Regions from separate parts of the Paenibacillus vandeheii genome, predicted to be linked through region 1. Evidence: riboswitches for the same ligand, from Rfam matches in the RefSeq annotation. Region 1 holds a riboswitch; the other holds the start of a gene.
What was found. Region 1 has a riboswitch for thiamine pyrophosphate ahead of P5G61_RS26500 (ABC transporter ATP-binding protein). Riboswitches for the same ligand answer to the same signal wherever they lie in the genome.
Positions count from the first base shown of each region.

Region 2: it holds a riboswitch for thiamine pyrophosphate, as region 1 does, so the genes downstream of both, tenA (thiaminase II) here and P5G61_RS26500 (ABC transporter ATP-binding protein) in region 1, are expected to answer to the same signal.

Region 1 covers NZ_JAROCD010000016.1:7,477-10,657, reverse strand. The annotation lists gene P5G61_RS26505 (radical SAM/SPASM domain-containing protein) at 1-708, opposite strand, end outside; TPP riboswitch at 1,038-1,140, shown strand; gene P5G61_RS26500 (ABC transporter ATP-binding protein) at 1,310-2,077, shown strand; gene P5G61_RS26495 (ABC transporter permease) at 2,064-2,876, shown strand; gene P5G61_RS26490 (ABC transporter substrate-binding protein) at 3,035-3,181, shown strand, end outside.
Region 2 covers NZ_JAROCD010000019.1:68,366-71,546, forward strand. The annotation lists gene P5G61_RS28455 (TetR/AcrR family transcriptional regulator) at 1-156, opposite strand, end outside; gene P5G61_RS28460 (GNAT family N-acetyltransferase) at 207-740, opposite strand; gene tenA (thiaminase II) at 783-1,454, opposite strand; TPP riboswitch at 1,576-1,674, opposite strand; gene P5G61_RS28470 (hypothetical protein) at 1,712-1,930, opposite strand; gene P5G61_RS28475 (NAD(P)/FAD-dependent oxidoreductase) at 1,939-3,069, opposite strand.

The DNA of each region.
Region 1 (3,181 bases):
GCATGGGACTACAGTTCCATCGACCAGAACAGCTGCTTGACTGCGAAGCGCGTGGCAGAAGCCTTTGCCGTCATCTTCCGGTGCATCCAGACTCGGCCACTGGAACTCGTGGTCCTGATTCAGGTACACATTCGGGGCAATTTTGACACCACTCCCCGGCACAACCTTCTCCTCGATGCGAAAATCCAGATTGAACTCCCGTTCAAGAACCTCCAGCGTCTCCCGGTTTCTACTCATCTGGGCATTCGTGAAGTTATCCTGTGTCAGATTCCAGAGTCGGAATGAAATAATGACATTGTGCTTTACGGCTTCCCGTACAAAAGACAACACGTTGCCCAGATAGCCCTCACGGTCTGTGGAACCTTCGTGACCATCAAAGCTGTGCAGGGAAAAGTTCATCTGACGCAGCGCTGGTTTGCCGAGCAATTTGTGTTGGGTCTTGGGCAGCAGCGTACCGTTCGTCGTAATGTTGACCTTGAATCCTTTCTCATGTGCGGAATCCAGTAACAGATCAATTTTGGGATGAAGCAGCGGTTCACCTTTGACATGCAAATAAATATGTTTAGTGTGGGGTTTAATCTGATCCAATATATTGTTGAAGACTTCAGGGTCAATGAAATTTTTGGCACGTTTGGTCTGCGGACAGAAGCTGCATGCCAGATTACATATGCTTGTGATCTCAATATATACTTTCTTGAACGTTTTCAACTCGGGGTCCCCATTCTGCTTAGGAGGGAGAACAGTCCCACCCTCATTTATGATCCGGCCCATATGTGCCACCACTATTATATCGGGTTAGAGGGCCAAGGTAAATCGACCCGCATGTTAATTTCCTTTTCCCCCCTTCCCGGGCGTCTTCTTACTTGTACATCTGAGCAGATTGCCCGTCTGATCGAAGAGCTTAATTCGCTGTTCATTCAAACGGTTAGAATCTTGGGTTACTTTCCTAACTCACATTACTCACTCTTCTTTTAGGCCGCCCTCTTTACATTCTGCTTCATTGTGATATATGCTGAATACACAACTGCATATCTTGAACATTGCACTAGGGGAGCCTTGCGGCTGAGACGAATCGAACGATTCGGACCCTTTGAACCTGATCTGGATCATACCAGCGGAGGGAAGTGGAGCGGCCTTTCAGTAAGCGGATTTTTTCATGTTGATGATGAAACTTAATGTGAATTGAACTTACAGACCCACTCATTTCTCCGGAAATGGGTGGGTCTTTTTCGCGTTCTGCGGGCAGATCAGAAGGTGTAATTATAGATCCCGCAGTTTGAAGTTTGAATAACAAGGGGGGACGGACGAGATGGATAACGACATAACCATTCACAACATGAGCTATGCTTTCCCCGGAAAAAGGGATTCCCCCGTGCTCTCCAATGTGTCGATGCGTGTAGCTCAGGGCGAATTCGTCTCGCTTATTGGTTCGAGCGGCTCCGGTAAAAGCACCCTTTTCAAGCTGCTGGCAGGCTTGCTTGAGCCAACCCACGGAACCATTGAAATTCCTTGGATTCAAGAAGGAAAGAGATTGGGCCAGGTGGCTTACATGCCGCAAAAGGATCTCCTGTTATCCTGGCGAACCGTCATGGAGAATTGCATGCTCCCTTCTGAACTTGCTCCAGGACGGCAGGACAAGGCAAGGATACGAGCGGACATCCTGGCTGGCCTCGACCGTTTTGGCTTAACCGGATACGCGCATGCTTACCCGGACGAGCTGTCGGGCGGTATGCGCCAGCGTGTTGCGCTGCTTCGTACTTTGCTGACAGGCGGCCAGCTCATGCTGCTGGATGAACCCTTCGGCGCACTCGATGCCCTGACCAAACGGGAGATGCATCGCTGGCTGCTGGAGCTGTGGGAAGGTTTGGGCAAAACCGTGTTGTTTATCACGCATGACATTGAAGAAGCCCTGCTGCTCAGTGATCGGATTATCCTGTTAACTCCGGGACACCCAGGCCATCAGCTGCAGGATATGACCGTACCCTTGCCGCGTCCAAGACATTCGGACATGATCTACGAACCGGCTCTCGTTCAGATGAGAAGACTATTGGAGGAACAATTGCATGCGAAACGGTAATTTGAGAGACAGCATGAAGGATAGCTTAATACTTTGGCTTACCCGTTATGGTCTGTTTCTTTTGCTCATGCTCTTGCTGCTTATCATCTGGGAGTGGATTGTGCGTATGGGATGGGTGCCTTCCTTCATCATTCCAGCCCCGACGTCGATTGCTAGTTCGCTGTATGAGCATCGTCGCCTCTTGCTGACAACACATCTGCCCAATACCTTGATGGAGGTTGTCGTTGGTTTTGGCTTGTCTATCGGCGCCGGAATTGCACTTGCGACAGGCATGCATATGAATCGGTCAATGGAAAAGGCCTTATATCACTTCATCGTAATCAGTCAGACGATCCCGCTGATCGCCTTGTCCCCCGTATTCATCCTGTGGTTTGGCTACACGCTGTGGAGCAAAGTCGCGGTGGTATTCCTGATCGCGTTCTTCCCAATTGTCGTGAGTACCTACGATGGCCTGCGCCAGGGTGATCCGGAGCAGCGTGAACTGCTGCTGACGATGGGGGCCAGCAAGTGGGATATTTTTCGCAAACTCCAGATTCCACTTGCCCTTCCCTCCTTCTTCTCGGGACTGAAAATGTCTGTGGTGTACTGTGTGGTTGGTGCAACGATTGGGGAATGGCTCGGCGGAAGCAAGGGACTGGGCTATTTCAGCCGCAGAATGTCGAGCAACATGAACACAGATGCCATGTTCGCCGCCATTGTGCTGTTATCCCTGCTTGGTATCGCCCTGTTTGTACTCATTGCATGGCTGGAGAGAAGATTCGGTAGACAACGTCATGCACGCCAAAGTAAAGCTGGATAACTCTCGGAAGTAGACCTAGCGGGACAGACTTAGCGTACTTAGTGTAATCCCCCTACTATCGGCTGGAAATCTATTGCAGTACATCCGTTTCCAATCGCCCGGTATGTAGAATGGGTAAATCTCAAAACAGAAAATAAGGAAACGAGGAACTTTAAGTTATGAATAAAAAGTATATCTATTCCCTGCTCCCCCTCCTGCTCGTAGCCCTATTCCTGATCGTCAGCGGATGCAGCAAAACGGGCACCAACACGCCTGCTACAGATTCAGCTTCCAATACAAAAGATACAGAATCATCTGCGACCGAA
Region 2 (3,181 bases), on a different contig from region 1:
AAGAATACAATCATCTTTCGAACTAAAGAATTTATAAAATGTTCCTTTGGACACACCCGACTCATCTAGGATCATTTGTATGGAGGTGCTGGTCACTCCATGTTTCTCAAAGAGCACAAGAGCAGAGTCCAATAACATTTGTTTCCGTTTATTCATAAGTTCCCCCTGGATGATTTCGGTGGTTCACGTCACGATATCTTGATCATCTAGCGTAAATCCACTGCAAACATCAGATGTTCCTTCCATATCCCCCTGATTTTAATATTCTGGCGATCCATCTCCTGGAAGCCCGCCTTACGCAGCACTCGGATCGATCCGGCATTGTCGGGCAGCGCACCTGCCTCCACTCGTTTGATTCCCGCATCATTCATGGCAAAATTCAGTGCTAGCCCAAGGGCTTCACTCATGTAGCCCTTGCCATTGTGCGCCTGGTCGAGCACATAACCTACGATCCATTTTTGGGTGGAATCCAGTTCAAGCTCGAACAGAGAGATCTCCCCAATGAGCTCATTTGTCGTGTTCAGGAAGATTCCGAAAGAATAACGCTTCCCTTCTTCCCTGGCCTTGTTCCAACTTTCAAGCAGGGTGACCTGACCCTCCAGCGTATAGAATGTCTCCGATCGTTCACTTGCCGAGATCTCTTCAAAAACAGCCCGATTGCGGAGCTGTACATCCAGCAGTGATGCCGCGTCCTCCATGTTCAAAAACCGTAAATAGATGCGTTCTCCACGATTGTTCATCTGTATGTTCATCCTTGTCTCTGGTTGTAGTCTACTTCATCATTAGAAGTACGAGAGTTTCCGTTTATACGCCATATCCCAGAACAGATATTCAAATTCAACACTTCTTCTGAATATGTCCTCAATGGCCTCCAGTTCCTGCTCGGTTTTATGTTCACATAATGCATCCAGTGTATCATAGAACCATTCGAATGAGTTCCGGAATTCATCACTTGCATAATTTTCGATCCAAGTCTGATAGAAATTACCCTCTAATGAATCGCGATATTGTTCTTTTAATCTTGTTGCATAGTCGTAATACGTCCACGCACAAGGGAAAATGACGGCAATGATTTCGGCAACCCCGCCTGTTTGAGCAACACTCATCATATTTGACGTATATGCCTTGTTGAAAAGAGATGGTTTGACAGTATGATGTTCATCCAGTGTTATCCCAAATTCATTCATGTAATTCCGATGCAAATCCATTTCTTCGTACAGAATAGCGTGTTGAATAACCGTAAAGTTCGTCATCAGTTTTTCATCCGCAGCCTTCACTGCACCCATCGCAAAAATCTTCGCATATTCAATCAGATATGTATAGTCCTGGAGTAGATAAAACTTAAACGCTTCCTGATCCAGTGTGCCTTTCCCCATCTCGTGTAAAAAAGGATGATTGTATCCATCTTCCCATACGGTTATGGTCTTGTCTTTTAACGTTCTTGAAAATGACATGATCAGTTCTCCTTTGTCCAAATCATATTGTCCCATCTGCAATCCCGCTATTGCTTCCTGTTATGAAATATACACACCAAAAAGCCCTTGTCCAAATTTCGGCAAGGGCAAAAAATAACATGAGTACATGTCATTTGCTCCCTACGTCAGTATTAACTAACAGGTTCAAAGGGTCAGGTTTTAACCTTCTCAACTGCGAACAGTCCCCCTGCAAATAGCTCAGGCTTATTACAACATGTGTATTTCCAAATGTCCTATTAATCTTCGAGTTTACCTAATTCCTCTTGCAAGCTCTTCAGACGGGTGCGAATGGTTTCAATCCTATTCTGCACTTCACTTAACTGGTTCAAATCCCTTTCGTATGCCTGTTCCTCTTCCTTGGCTTTTGCCAATTCATCCTCTGCAACGCCAATCTGGTGCTCCAGATATATGATATCTGAAGAGCTGCCGTGAGTTAAACGCTGTGAATATGTCATGGTTCACCTCATTTCTGGTCTTCCATTGCTTTTCCTATATTATATGGCTGAATATCGATATCCAAATCCATACCCAGAGCCAATTTGGCCAGTTGACTTCCTATAAAGGGCCCCATCGTCAGACCTGATGCTCCAAGCCCGTTGGCTGTGATCAAGCCATCCCAACCAGGAACAGCACCCATTACCGGAAGAAAACCCGGTGTGAACGGACGGAAGCCTACTCTCACTTCCTGAAACGTGCTATCAGCTAAACCAGGAGCCAGTTCCAATCCTTTATTCAATATTTCCTGCATTCCGCCTGCGGTTACTCTTGTATCATAGCCTTCAATATCATTTTCGTGAGTTGCCCCAATCACAATCTTCTGTTGATCAAAGGCTAACAAATATTGATCCGAAGGAGGCATGGCCACAGGCCAATTCCCAGTATCTTCTCGATCGTGGGCCTGCAAATGCATAATTTGCGCCTTCTGATAATGAACCTTAAAATCAATGCCCAAGGGCTTGAACAGTTCATTGGCCCAAGCGCCGGCACACACAATAACCTCGTCAGCCGATATGACTTTCCCGTCCACAACTACTCCAGTTACCCGATTCGACTCATGTTGAAGTGTCGCGTCCCCATCAATCAGGACCGCTCCATTTCGCTGTGCCGATCGGATCAAGGCATCGCGCAGCGCACGCCCATCGATACGCGCAGCACCGCTGATGTATACAGATTGAAAAGTTTCCTCCAGTAGAGGAAAACGCTGATGGGTTTCTTTTGCATCCAACAGGGTAATATCACCAATCTCCGGTGCATCTTCTTTACGAAGATGTGCCCGTTCCTGCATCTTGTTGAGTTTCTCCACATCGGTATGAATACTAAGCGCACCCACTTGAGCGTAACCCGTTTCCGTTTCCCCTTCACTCTTAAGTTCTTCAATCAACCCGGGATAGAAACGTGCACCTGCCTTGGCAAGCTGATACCAATCCTGATTGCGGCGTTGGGATAACCAGGGACAGATAATCCCAGCAGCGGCATCCGTAGCCTGCCCTCGATCTTTCCGATCTATAATAAGGACCTCTGCACCCCATTTTGCTAATTGATAGGCTGTTGATGCCCCAAGAATTCCTGATCCTATGACGATGACTTTCTTCATGATTGCATTCCTTTCCTAAATCACTGTATCCATTATAGCCTATACTGTTCGACATGATAATGGCAAGGCATTGGCATGGTGATACATACTCCTAAAAGGTTTTCGGTAAAAG